2 linked regions of the Aquitalea magnusonii genome follow. The protein of the gene in region 1 interacts with the protein of each later gene in a pairwise test. Links are inferred from orthologs where the notes say so. Each region holds a gene or a part of one and is shown in the gene's direction. Other genes may lie near its edges.

Region 1 (8,544 bases):
GTCCGCTGTTGAAATCCCTGGTCCGTGGCGGCGTCACTGCCAATCAGGTCACACTGAGCGCCATGCTCGGCTCCATCGCCTACGGCCTCTGGCTATGGCTGGACTCCTCCCGGCCACTGGCATGGCTGCTGCTGCCCTTGTTTCTGTTCCTACGCATGGCACTGAACGCCATCGACGGCATGCTGGCGCGTGAATTTGGCCAGCAATCACGTCTTGGCGGCATTCTTAACGAAGTGGGCGATGTGGTCTCCGACGCCGCACTTTATCTCCCCTTTGCCGTACTGAGCACCCATCCCGCGCTGGTGGTGCTGGCCGTACTGCTCGCGCTGCTGACCGAATTCGTCGGCGTGCTCGGGCCCGCGCTTGGCGCGACACGCCGTTACGACGGGCCGATGGGCAAGAGCGACCGTGCCTTCTGGTATGGCGCCTTCGCACTGCTGGTGGGCTTGATGCCCACCACCGCCGCTTACGCTGACTGGCTGTTCGGCCTCACCGCACTCCTGATGTTGCTGACTGTATTCAACCGCGCCCGCGCCATTCTGAAAGAAAGCCGCCATGTTTAAGTTGCTGTTGCCGCCACCGCTCCTGTGGGCGCTGGGCGGTGTCTTTGTCCTGCTGGTGCTGGCCAGCGTTGCCATCCGCGTGCTGGAAGCGCGCAAGCCGGAAAAAAACTGGCTGGAACTGAAACTGCGGATCAAGACCTGGTGGTGGATTGTCGGCTGCTTCTCGCTCACCCTGCTGGGCAGCGTCCCGCTGGCGCTGGTGGTATTTGCGCTGATCAGCTTCCTGGCGCTCAAGGAATACCTGACGCTGTGCGCCACGCGCACCGCAGACCACGTGGTGCTGTTCTGGGCCTATCTGAGCATTCCGCTGCAGTACTACTGGCTGGGCATTCACTGGTACGGCATGTTCATCATTTTCATCCCGGTTTACATCTTCCTGTTTGTGCCCATGCGCATGGTGCTGATTGGCGAGACGCAGGGCTTTCTTAAAGCGGCGGCCTCGCTGCAATGGGGCCTGATGATCAGCGTGTTCTGCCTGAGCCACATGGCGGCGGTGCTGACCCTGCCGCAACTGACCGGCATCGGCGTACCGGCGCAGGGGGCGATGATGCTGTTTTACCTGGTGGCACTGACCCAGTTGAACGATGTGGCGCAGTACCTGTGGGGCAAGTCCTTTGGCAAACGCAAGATTGCCCCCAAGGTATCACCCAACAAGACTCTGGCAGGACTGCTTGGCGGGGTATTGACCACCGGCCTGCTCGGCTGGCTGCTCGGCCCCCTGCTCACCCCATTCAGTCCGCAGCATGCCGCACTGGCAGGTTTGCTGATCGGCTCCATGGGTTTTATCGGTGACATCGTGATTTCAGCGGTGAAGCGTGACATCGGCGTCAAGGATTCCGGTCGTCTACTGCCGGGCCACGGCGGCATTCTGGACCGCCTGGACTCGCTCACTTATACCGCACCGCTGTTTTTCCACTACGTACACTACCTGTACTTCTAAGCGCCTTATGAACAAGCTGCTGCGTATTCTCTTTGTCATGCTGCTGGCACGCCCGGTGGTGCGCCTGTGGCTAGGGATGACAGTACGGCATCAGGAACGGCTGCCCACCGCCGGCCCTGCCATCGTCATTGCCAACCACAACAGCCACCTGGACATTCTGGCGCTCTACAGCCTGTTTCCCTTGGGGCTGATCCCGCGCGTGCGCCCCGCCGCCGCGGCGGATTACTTTCTGAAAAACCGCTGGATGGCCTGGTTCGCCACCAATGTGGTGGGCATCATCCCGGTGGTGCGCGGCGGCGTGGGCGCAGGCCGTGACCCGCTGGCCGGCTGCCGGCAGGCACTGCAAGCGGGCGAGATTCTGGTGCTGTTTCCCGAAGGCACACGTGGTGAGCCAGAAGCGCTGTCTGAAATCAAAGCCGGCATCTGGTACCTGCTACGTGATTTCCCCGACATCCCGGTCGCGCCGGTGTACCTGCACGGCCTGGGCCGGGCGATGGGCCGTGGTCAGTGGCTGCCGGTCCCCTTCTTTGTCGATGTCGCCATAGGACGCTCCCTGTGCTGGCAAGAGAACAAAGACAGCTTCCGCGCGCATATTCGCGACACTTTTTTGCAGTTAAAACAAAAAACCCTGCCCGCCGAACCTGGCCCGGACAGCCACTGACAAGAAAACTGAAAGGTCTCTGCCATGCGACAAGCCCTGGAATCCCGCTTCACCAGTTTCGATGGACAAGCGCTGTTCTACCGCCACTGGCCGGCCATCACCACGCCGGCACAGCGCGCCATCCTGCTATTGCATCGCGGCCACGAGCACTCCGGCCGCTTACAGCATGTGGTGGACGAACTTGACCTAGCAGATACACCGGTATTCGCCTGGGATGCACGCGGCCACGGCCGCAACGACGGACCGCGCGGCTTCAGTCCCAGCATCGGCACCACGATTCGTGATCTGGAAGAGTTTGTCCGTCATCTGCAAGCGGAGCACGGCGTGCGGATTGACCAGTTGATCGTCATTGCGCAAAGCGTGGGCGCGGTACTGGCGGCAAGCTGGGTGCATGATTACGCGCCGCGCCTGCGCGCGCTGATCCTGGCTGCGCCGGCCTTCAAGGTAAAGCTGTACGTGCCTTTCGCTCGCCCCAGCCTGCGCCTGATGCACAAGCTGCGCGGCAATTTCTTCGTCAATTCCTATGTGAAGGCCAAGTTCCTGACCCACGATGCAGAGCGCATCGCCTCCTACAACAGCGACCCGCTGATCACCCGGCCCATCTCGGCCAACATCCTGCTGGCCCTTTACGACACCGCCGAGCGCATCATCGCCGACGCCGGTGCCATTACCGTGCCGACGCAGTTGCTGATCTCCGGCGCGGATTTCGTCGTACACAAGGCCCCGCAGGAAACCTTTTTCCAGAATCTGGGCAGCCCGTGCAAGGAGCGCCACGAGCTGCCCGGTTTCTATCACGACACACTGGGCGAGCGCGACCGCGCACTGGCCTTCGACAAGATACGCGCCTTCATCCAGCGCGTGGAAGCCGGCGTAGCCAGACCCTCGCTGCTGGCAGCCGACCAGCACGGCTACACCGCCCAGGAATTCAATCGCCTGCAACAGCCGCTGCCCGCCCTGTCGCCCAAGCGCTGGAACTTCGCCCTCACCCGCCTGACGCTGGCTACGCTGGGCCGGCTGTCCGACGGCATCCGGCTAGGCTGGCAAACCGGTTTCGATTCCGGCAGCACGCTGGACTACGTTTACCGCAACCAAGCCTCCGGCATCACGCCGCTAGGCCGGCTGGGCGACCGCGTCTATCTGGACAGCATTGGCTGGCGTGGCATCCGCCAGCGCAAACTGCACCTGCAGGAGCTGATCTCGCTGGCCGTCTTGGAATTGGAGCAAGCCGGCATGCCGGTGCGGCTGGTGGACATCGCCGCCGGCCATGGCCGCTACGTGCTGGATGCACTCTCCACCAACGCCGACCGCGTCGAACACCTGCAACTGCGCGACTACAGCGACATCAACGTCAGCGCCGGACGCAAGCTGATCGCGCAACGCGGCTTGCAAGGCAAAGCACGCTTCGATCAGGGCGATGCCTTCGACGGGGCCGATCTCGCCGCACTACAGCCACGCCCCACGCTGGCCATTGTCTCCGGCCTGTATGAACTGTTTCCCGGCAACGCCGGCATTCGCGACTCGCTGGCTGGTCTAGCCGCCGCTGTGCCGGCAGGCGGCTATCTCGTCTACACCAATCAACCCTGGCATCCCCAACTGGAGATGATTGCCCGCACGCTCACCAGCCATCGCGGCGGCAGCGACTGGGTGATGCGACGCCGCACCCAAGAAGAGATGGATCAACTGGTTGCCGCGGCGGGTTTCGAGAAAATCTGCCAGCGCATCGACGAATGGGGCATTTTCAGCGTGACCATCGCGCGCCGCCTGCACGCCACGCCGCACCAGAGGCAAACCGTGCAGGCACAAGCCACGGCATGAGCCCGCCCACCAACCGTCGCCAGTGGCCCGAAGCCCTGCAGTGGCTGGCGCTGCTTGGTCCGGCTTTCTTCTTGCTATACGGGGCGGCCAATCACTACGCCGCCAGTCTGCCGCCATCGGCAGTGGGCAATATCGCCATGGACTGGGAACGGCGCATCCCGCTGTGGCCGTGGACCATCCTACCCTACTGGAGCATCGATCTCCTCTACGGCCTGTCGCTGTTCATTTGCAGCAGCCGGGAGGAGTTGCGCCGACATGCGCTGCGGCTGCTGAGCGTCACCGTGCTCTCCTGCCTGCTGTTTGCGCTGTTTCCGCTGCGCTTTGGCTTTGAGCGCCCGCCGCTGAACGGATGGGCGGGCCAGTTATTCACCCTGCTGGCTGGCTTTGACAAGCCCTTCAATCAGGCACCTTCGCTGCACATCAGCCTGCTGACGGTGTTGTGGCTACGCTATGCAGTACACACGCCGCAGCGTTGGCGCTGGCTGCTGCATGGCTGGTTCGCGCTGATCGGCATATCGGTACTGACCACCTGGCAGCATCACTTTCTCGACATCCCCACCGGTTTCGCCCTGGGCATCGTCGTGTGTTATCTGCTCCCCATGCCACTGCCGCCTTATAGCCGGGTGGCGGAGATCGAACAGACACGCCGCCGCCAGTTGAGCAGGCCTTATGCAGTGGGCGGGCTGGCGCTGACCCTGGCCGCCAGTTGGCTTGGCGGCTGGTACTGGCTGCTGCTTTGGCCGGCACTGAGCCTGATCCTGCTGGCGGTCGGCTATGGCCGCCTTGGTGCCGGCGTATGGCAAAAAGTCGCAGGCCAGCACAGGCTGCCCGCACGCTGCCTGTTTCTGCCCTTGACGCTGTTCATGCGGCAGATACATGCCCGGTTGTTGCGTGGACATTCACATGCCAGTTTGATTGCAGACGATGTCTGGATAGGCCCGGCCATTGCTGCCCGTGAAACATGCTTTCACAGCGTGCTGGACCTGGCGGCGGAATACTGCCGTCAGGCACACCCGGCAGCACACTATGTGGATTTGCCGCTGCTGGATTTACTCCTGCCAGATCGCGCCGGAATGCACAATGCAGTCGCACAACTGGAAGCCCTGCGGCATTCTCGCCCAGGCCCGATCCTGGTCCATTGCGCACTGGGCATGAGCCGCAGCGCGGCGGTGATCATGGCCTGGCTGGTGATGACGGGACGCTGTAGCGATCTGGCGCAGGCCAAACAAATCCTGCAGGCTCAGGGCCGCAAGATTGTGCTGTCACCGCAGCAATGGCACTGGATCCAGACCTGTTGCACCCCAGGAGACGCTCATGCTGCCTGAGACAGCAACCCTCCGCCTGCATGCCGCGGCCTTGCGCAGCACCCGCTGGCTGCTCTGGCCCGGCCCCTGCCTGCTACTGCTGGCCAGTATTCAGGCTGGCGAATGGCGGCTACAGACCGCTGCCGCCCTCGCCATGCTGTTGCAAAGCTGGTTCTGCTGGCGCTTGCAATTGGATGCGGCGCTACTGGCAGCACTCGAAAATGCCCCGTCACTGACAGTGCTGGATGACACGATTCATGGCTTGTTTGGCAAAGCCGCAGCAGGACGTGACTTTGGGCAGAGACAACAAGGCATGCGGCGCTTGTTAATCCGCTTCTTCATGACAACTGCCTTGTGCTGGCTACTGGCCATCTGCGCCATGATGCTGCCCATGATCTAGCAAAATGGCATCCTTCCGCTCACCATCCCGGTCGCGGCGGGGTGGCAAGGGACAAGCCCACCGTACAAATGGGTGATTTTGTTCAATACCGTCCAGGCCGGGCAGCCTATCTTCGAACACTCTTCCCACCCATCGAGGATAGACATGCAAGCCCTGCTTTCCATGGCCGCCTTTGCGCTGGCCTCCTCCATTTCTCCCGGCCCGGTGAATATCGTGGCATTCGGCTGCGGTGCCAGCCATGGCTTCCTGCCCAGTCTGCGTCATGTCAGCGGTGCCACCATTGGTTTTACCCTGTTGTTTCTGCTGACCGGACTTGGTCTGGCCGAGCTGCTGGACGACCTGCCGGCGGCACGCGGACTGATCCAGTTAGCCGGCGTGGCCTTCTTGTTATACCTGGCATGGAAGCTGGCCAGCGACCAAGGCGAACTGGGAGACGCAAGACAACGGCCATCATTCCGGCACGGTGCGCTGATGCAATGGCTGAATCCCAAGGCCTGGCTGGCCTCACTGGCCGGCATGGGGGCGTTTGCCAGCCATGGCGATGCCCTGCTGGTATGGCGTTTTGCCGCCATCTATTTTGTCATCTGCTACCTGTCGATTGCCTGCTGGGCCTGGGCCGGCGCACGCCTGCAACAGCATCTGCGCCAGCCGGCACGCATGCGCTTGTTTAACCGGCTGCTGGCGGTGTTGCTGGCCGGCAGTGCGCTATATCTGCTGCTGGATTGATTCAGCCGGCACTGCGACAGTACTGACCTGGCGTGGCGGCCACCAGCCGCTTGAAGGTGCGCTGGAAATGCGCCTGATCGGCAAAGCCCAGGGTCTGGGCGACCTGGGCGATGGACTGGCCGCTGCGCAGCAGTGTCTTGCCACGCCGGATGCGCCTATCGAGCAGATATTCATGCGGCGTCATGTGGTAGCGCTGGCGGAAGGCGCGGATCAGATAGGAGGCGGATAAGGAGGAGGCGGCGCAGATGTCCTCCAGCCGCAGGTCTGAGGCGTATTGATCGTCAATGAACTCAGCCACCCGTTGCAAGCGCCGATGCTGCCCTGCACTGCTGGGCGTCACGGTGTGCAGCCGGGTGTGCAACTGCGCAAAGAAGCTTGTGGCCGCCTCCTGCTTGCCCAGCGTGGCATAGTCCGCGCTCAGGCAGCGGGCCACCAGTTGCTGCAGGTCACGGAACAGCGCGGCATCCTCGCTCAAACGCGGGGAAAAACAGTGAAAATCCTGATTGGCGCTCAGCCCAATCTCATGCTGCAACTGCGCCAGCCAGGCGGTATCCACATACAGCATGTGGTAGGACCAGGCCTGATTGGCAATCGGGTTGCAGGCATGCACCTCACCGGGGTTCATCAACACTACGCTGCCATGCGCCACCTGATAGCGGTCTTGCAGACTCAGATAGCTGCTGACACCGCCGGTGATGGCACCAATGGAAAAATGCTCGTGGGAATGGCGGGCGTAACAGACCTGGCGCCCATCCTGCACGGTGCGGATTTCCAGGAAGGGCAAGGCCGGATCACGCCAGAACAATGGCTGTGATGGCTTGTTTGCCGCCGCGCGGACGGAAGAGGAGCGAGTCATCTGCCGAGGATAGCGCAGTGGCGGCCAGACCGCCACGCACTCATGCGGTCAGCATCAAACCTGCTGTGCGCGCAGCAGGGCTTCAAAGGCATCAGCCGGCACCGGTTTGCTGAACAGATAACCCTGACCGCAGTGGCAGCCCTGCTCCACCAGGAAACGGCGCTGTTCGTCCAGCTCCACCCCTTCGGCCACCAGGTCCAGCCCCAGGCTGCGGGCAATCGAGATGATGGCCTGGGTGATGGCGGCATCGTCACGGTCCTGGTGCAGGTCCATGATGAAGCTCTGGTCAATCTTCAAGCCGCGCACCGGCAGTCGCTTCAGATAGGACAGGCTGGAATAGCCGGTGCCGAAGTCGTCGATGGACAGATAGATGCCCAGCGCCTGCAGGCGGTGCAACACTTCCACCATGCCGCTGTCTTCATCCATCGCCACGCTTTCGGTGATTTCCAGCTCCAGCGCACTGCTGGGCAGCGCATAGCGTTCCAGCATACAGGCCACGGTATCGACAATGCTGGAATACTTCAGCTGCCGGCCGGACACGTTCACCGCAATACGCCCTTGCAACAGCCCGGCATCGCGCCAGCGGCGGATGGCAGCGCAACTGCTGTCCAGCACCCACTCGCCAATGCTGGTAATCAGAGAACTTTCCTCGGCAATCGGGATGAACTGCGCCGGCGAAATCAGGCCCATGTCCGGGTGTCGCCAGCGCAGCAAGGCTTCGGCACCGATGATGCGGCCGGACGACAGCTCCACCTTGGGCTGATACCACACCTCCAGCTCATTCTGTGCCAGCGCACGGTGCAGGCTGTATTCCATCTTCAGCCGTTCGATGGCACGGGCATTCATGTCGGCAGTGTAAAACTGGAAATTGTTCTTGCCGCGCTCCTTGGCCCGGTACATGGCGGTGTCGGCATTCACCAGCAGGGCATCGGCCATGGCACCGTCTTCCGGGAACATGCTGATGCCGATGCTGGCCGAAATGAACACGCCCTGCCCGGCCACGGTGGATTCGGCGGAGATGGCATCCAGAATGCTCTGCGCCCGGCTGGCCACCTGCTGCACGGTGACAATGTTTTCCAGCAGCACGGTGAATTCGTCGCCGGACAGGCGGGCCACGGTGGACAGATTGGGGGCAATGCGCTGCAGCTCGCTGGCAATGCGCACCAGCAGTTCGTCACCTGCATGGTGGCCCAGGGTGTCGTTCACCATCTTGAAGCGGTCAAGATCGATGAACAGCAAGGCAAAGCGGCGATCATACTGGCGCGCCTGCTCTACCGCC
Region 2 (8,545 bases), 1.5 Mb from region 1 along the record:
TCCGGCGCGGCTGGTGGTGGTATACGGTTTCGGTGGCGATCAGGTCCGCCAGGCTATCAAGGATGAAGACATTGTCTGGGCCGAACAGGCCGAACAACTGGGTACTGGTCACGCACTGAAGATGGCCTTGCCGGCACTGCCGAACGAAGGCAAGACCCTGGTGCTGTACGGCGATGTGCCGCTGACCCGCAGCGAAACCCTGCAACAACTGATTGCTGCTGCTGGCGATGGTATGGCGGTGCTGACCGACGTGCTGGAAGATGCCAGCGGTTATGGCCGCATGCTGCGTGGCAACGACGGCAAGCTCAAGGCCATTGTCGAACACAAGGATTGCACGCCAGAACAACTGGCCATCCGCGAAATCAATACCGGCATGATGGTGCTGCCCAACCGCCAGCTCTCTGGCTGGCTGCAGGCGCTGCGCAATGGCAATGCCCAGGGTGAATATTATCTGACCGACGTGCTGGCACTGGCCGTGGCAGATGGCGTGACGGTGGAAAGCGCCAGCGTGTCGGCTTCGTGGGAAGCTGCCGGCGTGAATAACAAGCTGCAACTGGCCGAGCTGGAGCGCATCCTGCAGCAAAATCAGGCGCGCGCGCTGCTGACTGCCGGCGTCACGCTGGCCGACCCGGCGCGCATCGACATCCGTGGCCAGCTATTGCATGGCCGTGATGTCAGCATCGACGTCAATTGTGTGTTCGAAGGCGTGGTGGAGCTGGGCGACAATGTCGAGATCGGTGCCAACTGCGTGCTGAAAAACGTCAAGATCGCGGCAGGCAGCCGTATTGCCGCCTTCTCGCATCTGGAAGATGCCGTGGTCGGGGCGGATTGCCGCATCGGCCCGTATGCCCGTCTGCGTCCGGGAGCGGCCTTGTCCGATGAAGTGCATATCGGCAATTTTGTCGAAATCAAGAAGAGCACGGTTGGCCTGGGTTCCAAGGTCAATCATCTCACCTATATTGGCGATGCCGAGATCGGCAGCAAGGTGAACGTGGGTGCCGGTTCGGTCACCTGCAATTACGATGGCGTCAACAAGTTCAAGACGGTCATCCAGGACAATGTGTTTGTCGGTTCCGGCACCTTGATGGTGGCCCCGGTCACGCTGGAGAGTGGCTCGACGATAGGCGCAGGTTCGGTGATCAGCCGCACCGCCCCGGCCGATACCCTGACCGTGGCCCGTGCGCGTCAGGTCAGCATTCCTGGCTGGAAGCGTCCGCAGAAAAAGAGCTGATTCCCGGCAGGATGCACACCATGCCCGCTGCGCTTTCCACAGGAAGGCCCGGTGGGCATTTTCATTTGTCGTCTGTCAGCAAAGCTGTGGCATTTCTTTCGTTGCAAAAGAAAAATAACAAATTTTGCAGTGAAGGCGATTGATAGCGGCATATTCAGCCGTTATCATGGCAAAACTTTCGAAACGAAACGTTTCAATGACCAAACGAAATACCCAGCAACGCCGCCATGCCATCGCCACCCTGGTGCAAGAGCGTGGTGAAGTCAGTGTCGATGAGCTGACCCGGCGTTTTGCCACTTCCGAAGTCACCATCCGCAAAGACCTTGCCCTGCTGGAAACCGGTGGCCTGCTGCTGCGCCGTTATGGCGGAGCCGTTGCCTTGCCCAGCGAAATGGCGGTGGAGCCGGAAGTGGGCCAGGTGTCCGACCGCAAGCTGGACATCGCCCGTGCGGCGGCGGAGCGCATACGCGACCACAACCGCATCATCATCGACAGCGGTACCACCACCAGCAGCATGATTCCGCTGCTGGGCAGCAAGCGCGGCCTGGTGGTGATGACCAACTCGCTCAATGTGGCGGCAGCGCTGCGCGAACTGGAAAACGAACCCACCCTGCTGATGACCGGCGGCACCTGGGACCCGCACTCCGAATCTTTCCAGGGCCAGGTGGCCGAGCAGGTATTACGCTCTTACGACTTCGACCAGCTGTTTGTCGGTGCGGACGGCATCGATCTGGAACGTGGCACCACCACCTTCAACGAACTGGTGGGCCTGTCCCGCGTAATGGCGGAAGTAGCGCGCGAAGTCATCGTCATGGTGGAGTCGGACAAGATCGGCCGCCGCATTCCCAATCTGGAATTGCCGTGGCACACCATTCACACCCTGATTACCGATGAGGCACTGCCGGCGGAATCCAGGGACATCATTCAGGCCAAGGGCGTCACGCTGATTTGCGCGCCCGCTGGCAACGATAGTGCAAGGAGAAAATAATGTGTGGCATCGTTGGCGCCATTGCGGCGCGTAATGTGGTTCCCATTCTGGTAGATGGCCTCAAGCGCCTGGAATACCGTGGTTATGATTCCGCCGGTATTGCCGTGCATACCGGCAATGCCATCAGCCGTGTACGCCGTGTCGGTCGTGTGGCGGAAATGGAAGCCGCCGCCGCGGCAGAAAACCTGCAAGGCACGCTGGGCATTGGCCATACCCGCTGGGCCACCCACGGCGGTGTGACCGAGCACAACGCCCACCCGCACATCTCCTTCGACAAGATTGCCGTGGTGCATAACGGCATCATCGAAAATCACGAAGCACAGCGTCAGCAGCTAAAAGCGCTGGGCTATGAATTCACCTCGCAGACCGATACCGAAGTGATCGCCCATCTGGTGCATCATTACTATCAAGGCGGTGTCAGCCTGTTTGATGCGGTGAAGCAAGCCACCCGCCAACTGAGCGGCGCTTACGCCATCGGCGTCATCGCGCTGGACCGCCCGGACGAACTGGTGTGCGCCCGCATGGGCTGCCCGCTGCTGGTGGGGCTGGGCGAAGGTGAACACTTCATCGCCTCCGACGTGTCTGCCATCCTGTCCGCCACCCGTCGCGTCATCTTCCTGGAAGAGGGCGATATCGGCCTGCTCACCCGTGACAGCGTGGTACTGCATGACAAGAACGATCAGGTGATCGAACGCGCCGTGCATGTGTCCGATGTATCGCTGGCCTCGCTGGAACTGGGCCCGTACAGCCACTTCATGCAAAAGGAAATCCACGAACAACCCAAGGCCCTGTCCGACACCATCGAAGCGGTGCTGGAAAACGGCTTTGCTGCCGGCCTGTTCGGTGCCCGTGCCGCCGAACTGCTACCGCAAGTGGAAGGGGTGAAGATTCTGGCCTGCGGCACCAGCTTCTATGCCGGCCTGACGGCCAAATACTGGATCGAAAGCATTGCCGGCATCAGCTGCGATGTGGAAATCGCCAGCGAATACCGCTACCGCGACGCCTTTGCCAACCCCAGGCATCTGGTAGTTACCATCTCCCAGTCCGGCGAAACGCTGGACACCATGGAAGCGCTGAAGTACGCCAAGGAACTGGGTCACAACATGGCGCTGTCCATCTGCAATGTGCGCGAATCCGCCATTCCGCGCGCCAGCGAGCTGGTGTTCTACACCCGCGCCGGTGCCGAAATCGGCGTGGCTTCCACCAAGGCCTTCACCACCCAGTTGGTGGGCCTGTTTGCCCTGGCGGTGACGCTAGGCAAGCTGCGTGGCCGGGTGGATGCACAGGCCGAACATGGCTATCAGGAAGCACTGCGTCAGTTGCCCGGTTCGGTACAGCATGCGCTCAATCTGGAGCCGCAGATCAAGGCCTGGTCCGACAAGTTTGCCGCCAAGCAAAATGCCCTGTTCCTCGGCCGTGGCCTGCACTACCCGATTGCACTGGAAGGCGCGCTCAAGCTCAAGGAAATCTCCTACATCCACGCCGAAGCCTACCCGGCTGGCGAGCTGAAACACGGCCCGCTGGCGCTGGTGGACGAAAGCATGCCGGTAGTGGTGATTGCCCCCAACGACGCGCTGCTGGAAAAGGTGAAGTCAAACATGCAGGAAGTACGCGCCCGTGGTGGCGAGCTGTTCGTGTTTGCCGACCTGGACAGCCATTTCAGTGAATCCGACGGTGTGCATGTGATCCGCACCCCGCGTCATGTCGGCGTGCTGTCCGCCATCGTCCACACCATCCCGGTGCAACTGCTGGCCTACCATGTCGCCCTGGCGCGCGGCACCGACGTGGACAAGCCACGCAACCTGGCAAAATCCGTCACGGTGGAGTAATCACCGGGCAGGCTTTTGACTACACCGAATAAAGTTCGTCGGAGTCTGATCAAGCAAAAGGGGCCGTTGGCCCCTTTTGCTTTTCCAGTCAGCGGGTGTGATCAGTCGCCGGAGGCGAGTTGATGTGGCGTGAGTGCTTTTCGGCCAAAGCAGTCTTTTGACTGATGCGTGCGGAACGGTGGGTTGACGCAGATTTCCGGACCCGCTCCTCAACGAGAGAGTTGAATGACATCATTGAAAAGATCATGCAGCACGGGCTGGTGTGTTACCGCAATGACGGTGGTATCAGGCAAGACCTGGCGCAAGGTGCGCAAGCAGGCATGCGCCGACGGCTCGTCTAGCTGGTTGGTGGCTTCATCCAGGATCAGCACGGCTGGCCGCTGCAGCATGGCTCGCAGCAGCGACACCCTTTGCTGTTCACCACCGGACAGTACACGTCCCCAGTCAGCCACCTCGTGCAAGCGCTCGGTCCACGCGGCCAGGCCCATGGCCACCAGGCCGTCGCGCAATTGTTGCTCTGGCCATGGTTGTAGCGCCGGGTAGCTCAATAGCTGCGCCAGACTGGCGTGGAACAGATAGGGTTGCTGTGGCAGGATCAACACTTGTGGGTGGGTGTCATGCTGGCCACGGTAATACGGCCAGATCCCTGCCAGCGTGCGAATCAGCGTGGACTTGCCCAAGCCGCTAGGGCCGTCCAGGCGCACCCATTGGCTGTGGGCCACTTCGCGGTTCAGTGTCTGCAGCATCGGGCTGCCGTCCGGATAACACACTTGCAATTGCTGCAGGCTCAGCCTGGTATTGGACGATGCCTCAGCCGAGGGCTGGCGATCCTGGCAATGTGCTGCGTCCAGACTGGTGACAAAGCGATGCAGACGCTGTACCGAGGCCGACCAGCGCGCCAGCTCATCGTAGGCGCGCACAAACCAGCTTAGTGCGTTACTCACCTGCATGAAGGCGGAGTTCACCTGCATCAGCCCACCCAGCGTCAAGGACTTGGACAGGAAGGCTGGCAAAGCGGCAAACAGCGGAACCATGCTGTTGATGTAGTTGTAGCTGGTGCTGAACAGGCCCAGATTGCGTTCGCGCTGCATCAGCCGATACCAGTTGGCCGCAACGCCGGCAAAGTCATCCGCTACCTGGCGTCGTGCCCATGGCTCACCGCCGTACAGCGCAATCTGTTCGGCATGTTCGCGCTGGTGGCGCAGCGTGCTGCGCAAATCGGCCTCTCGCTGTTGTTGCTGCACGTTCAGGCGTGTCAGCTCGCCGCCAATCCAGTGTGTGAGCAGCGCCCCGAACAATGCATAGCCAAGGGCAAACCACAGCAGGTAGCCAGGCACCACCAACTGACCATCGCCCCATGGCAAAGTGAGCTTGCTGGACAGTTGCCACAGGATGAACACGAAGGACAGCAGCTTGGCCACCGCCGATACCAGCGAGCGCAGCAGGTCGATGCTGTCGGTCACTAGCAAATTGACGTCTTCGGCAATGCGCTGGTCGGGGTTGTCCGGCTCGCCGTACAGGCCAAGGCGATAAAAAGCGTGCTCTGCCAGCCAGGCGTCCACGAGCTGGCGTGTCATGGCTTCGCGCCAGCGCAGAATCAGCAGCTTGCGTACCCAGTCCAGTGCCACTGCCACCACCACGGCGGCGCTGATCAGCAGGCAGTAACGGCCCAGTAGCGGGTAGATGCGCGGCGTGTCCAGCGCGCCCAGTGCGTCGTAGAAGTCCTTGTTCCAGAAGTTGAGCCATACATTCATTTGCACCAGGATCAGGCCCATGCCAAGGATGGCCAGCAGCAGCAGCCAGGCCTGCCAGTTATGGCGTGAGCGCCAGTACGGTGCCGCCAGTTGCCAGAATTGACGCAAGGTATTCAAGGTTGGGTCTCCATCAGTTTGGGGTCAGGCAGGGTCAGCAGCAGGGCCAGGTTTTGCTCCAGCTGCAGTCCTGCGGCCAGCGTGCGCACAGTGGCTGCGTCCAGTGCGCCGGCCAGTTGGGCCGTTTGTGCCAGATAACGGCTATCGCCGTAGTGACGTACGCTCAGTTGCAGGCGGTTGAAGCGGCTGTCGTCGTCGTTGAGGCGGGCGCTGGCCTGTTGCCGGCCATCCTCCAGCGCCGGTTGCAGGATGGCGTCGTCCAGTACCGCTGCCGGCTGTGCCAGGATGGTGCGGACACGTGCCAGCAGCTCGTCCAGCCGTGCCGGGTCGGTGCTGAACTGCCATTCGCTTTCCAGGCGGTCAGTGTCGGGGTCGAGTTTCAGGCTGAACTGCACGCTGTAAACACCGGCGGCTTCCTCGCGCAGCGACTTGCGCAGCGCAGCGTGCAGCGCCCGCCCCAGCGTGGCTACCTGCAGCGCGCGCTCACCCTGCCACACCATCGGCACGCTGCCGTAGGCCTGGACGCGGGCCACCGGCTCTCGCGCGATGGCGTGCCGGCTTTCAAAGCGGCCCGGTAGTGGTAGCAAGGCGCGCGCCGCCGCCGCGTCCGGTTGGCGTGGGATGGCCGCCAGATAAAGCTTGGCCGCGGCCAGCACCTCGGTTTCGCTGGCCGCGCCGCTAAGGTAGTGCGTAACCGGCCGCGCCGTCAGTTGCTGCCACAGCGCCAGCAGCCCGGCCGGGGTTTGTCGGCTTAGTGCGGCCACGGTAGGTGCTTGGTCGGCAGCCGTTTGGGCATAGCGCAGCTTGTCCAGCGCGGCGTATGCCTGGCTGGAGGCACTGTTGTCGCGGCCCAGGCTGTCCTGTTGCAGCCGCAGCAGCGTCGGGTCGATGCCAGCGTGTAACTGGCGGGTCTGATAGTAGTGCCACAGCGTCGCCAGCTTGTCGGCCGGGATGCTGGCCGATTGCGTCAGCCGCTGGGCGGTTTGCGATTGTGACAGGCGGACATGCTCGGCTTGCTCCCAGCGTTGCAACTGGGTGGTCTGCCAGCCGGCTGGGGCAGTGGCGGCGGCCAACTGCGCGGCCAACTGCCACTGCCAGCCATCGGCACCCGGCAGTCTGTAGCCGGCGGCCGAGTCGGCCAAGTAGCGTAGCTTGCCGTTTTGGTTGGGGCGGTACTGCCAGACCAGGCGGTCGCCGTTCGCCAGTTGCCACATCGCCACTTGCTGGGCCTCGTCGCGCCACAGCAGCGTACTACCGGCGGCCGGCAGGGCGGGTGGCAAGGCCGGTAGCGGGACGGAAGCCGGTGCCGACGCCAACGGAAGGACGGGCAAGGGTTTGGCGGCTAGGTCTGCCTGCAGTGCCAGCACCTGCTGTGGTGTCGGCAGCGGCACCGGCTTGAGGCCGGGTGCCATCATGAACAGCAGGCGGTCGGGGCTTTGCAACCAGCCGCGCAGGTGGGCAATGACTTCATCGTTACTGATACCGGCCAGGATGGCTTCGGCCATCGGGCCTTTTTGTGCCGGGTCTTGCAGCACGCGTTCGTCGGTGACGGCGCTTTGCAGTTCCTGCAGCCATTTTTGCGCGTCCCAGCCGGCGCTGCTGCGTGGTGAACGGCGGGCCAGGGCAAGCAGGTCTTGGCGCAGTTGGGTAAGTTTGGTGTCGTCCGGTGCTTGTGCCAGCAACAGGCGCTGCAACTGCAACAGGTGCTGCATGCCTGCCTGGTGCGCGCCAGGGTCCACGGTGGCGGCAAAGCCCAGCGTGAAGGTGGTGCCGCCGATGAAACCCTTGCGCGCCACCACGCTGCGTACCCCTGCCGGTCGCAAGGGCTGGTAACGCGCCAGCTCCTGCTTGAGCAGTTTTTCGGCCAGATTGTCCAGCAGGCGGGTGCGGAAACCGGCGCTGTCCTGCGCCAGGCTGCTGCGGCTGCGCAGCACCCAGCCCACCTGGCTGCTGCGGTTTTCCGTGTCCTGCAGCCGGTTGGTACGCAGCGTGTTGCCCAGCACCGGGTTACGGTCGGCACGCACTGGCAGCACTGCAGCCGGCCGCTCGGCAAACCAGTGGCGGATGCGGGCTTCGACCTGGGCGACATCGACATCGCCGACCACCAGCAGCGTCATATTGTTGGGCTGGTACCAGCGCTGGTAGAAGCGCTGCAGGCTGGCTGCCGGCTGGGTGCGGATGCTGCGCTCGGTGCCGATGGTTGGCCGCAACGGCTGCAGCCCGCCATCGCGCAGTAGCAAGCGGCGCTGTTGTTCCATGCGCTCGCGCGCGCCGAGCTTGCTGCGCCACTCTTCCAGCACCACGCGCCGTTCCTGTACCAGGCTGCGCTCGCTGATGCGGGCGTGGCCGGCAATTTGCGACAGCAGGAACAGGCCTTGGTCCCATTGCGCCAGATGGGCTTTGCCGGACAGATTGAGCATGTACAGCGTGCGCTCGTAATTGGTCATCGCGTTGTACTGCACGCCGGAGCGCCAGCCCATGGCCGCCATGCGCCGGGCAATGCCTTCCGGCACCTCACGACTTTCGTGAAACACCATGTGCTCCACCAGATGCGCCACGCCGGACTGGCTGTCGTCTTCCTCTAGCGAACCGGCGTTCACGAGTAACTGGATGCCCAGCGTATCGG

What was found.
Region 2: the proteins of DLM_RS11685 (region 1) and glmS interact in binary tests that used the Escherichia coli proteins (3 or more experiments, as listed by UniProt). The link is inferred for Aquitalea magnusonii from one-to-one orthologs.

What each region holds. Positions count from the first base shown.
Region 1 is NZ_AP018823.1:2,444,399-2,452,942, forward strand. The notes cover bases 3,141-6,139. They hold DLM_RS11685 (phosphatase PAP2/dual specificity phosphatase family protein), read left to right. Parts: upstream 3,141-3,975; coding sequence 3,976-5,304; downstream 5,305-6,139. Other genes in these bases: DLM_RS11680 (bifunctional alpha/beta hydrolase/class I SAM-dependent methyltransferase), read left to right, coding at 3,141-3,979; DLM_RS11690 (hypothetical protein), read left to right, coding at 5,294-5,683; DLM_RS11695 (LysE family translocator), read left to right, coding at 5,828-6,139. Outside these bases: DLM_RS11665 (CDP-alcohol phosphatidyltransferase family protein), read left to right, coding at 1-563; DLM_RS11670 (phosphatidate cytidylyltransferase), read left to right, coding at 556-1,503; DLM_RS11675 (lysophospholipid acyltransferase family protein), read left to right, coding at 1,511-2,164; more of DLM_RS11680, read left to right, coding at 2,189-3,140; more of DLM_RS11695, read left to right, coding at 6,140-6,409; DLM_RS11700 (helix-turn-helix transcriptional regulator), read right to left, coding at 6,411-7,265; DLM_RS11705 (EAL domain-containing protein), read right to left, coding at 7,320-8,544.
Region 2 is NZ_AP018823.1:3,913,939-3,922,483, reverse strand. The notes cover bases 1,634-4,633. They hold glmS (glutamine--fructose-6-phosphate transaminase (isomerizing)), read left to right. Parts: upstream 1,634-2,218; coding sequence 2,219-4,048; downstream 4,049-4,633. Other genes in these bases: DLM_RS18390 (ABC transporter ATP-binding protein/permease), read right to left, coding at 4,258-4,633; DLM_RS18400 (DeoR/GlpR family DNA-binding transcription regulator), read left to right, coding at 1,634-2,219. Also shown: bifunctional UDP-N-acetylglucosamine diphosphorylase/glucosamine-1-phosphate N-acetyltransferase GlmU, read left to right, coding at 1-1,231; more of DLM_RS18400, read left to right, coding at 1,428-1,633; more of DLM_RS18390, read right to left, coding at 4,634-5,919; DLM_RS18385 (M16 family metallopeptidase), read right to left, coding at 5,916-8,545. UniProt on the Escherichia coli protein: Catalyzes the first step in hexosamine metabolism, converting fructose-6P into glucosamine-6P using glutamine as a nitrogen source.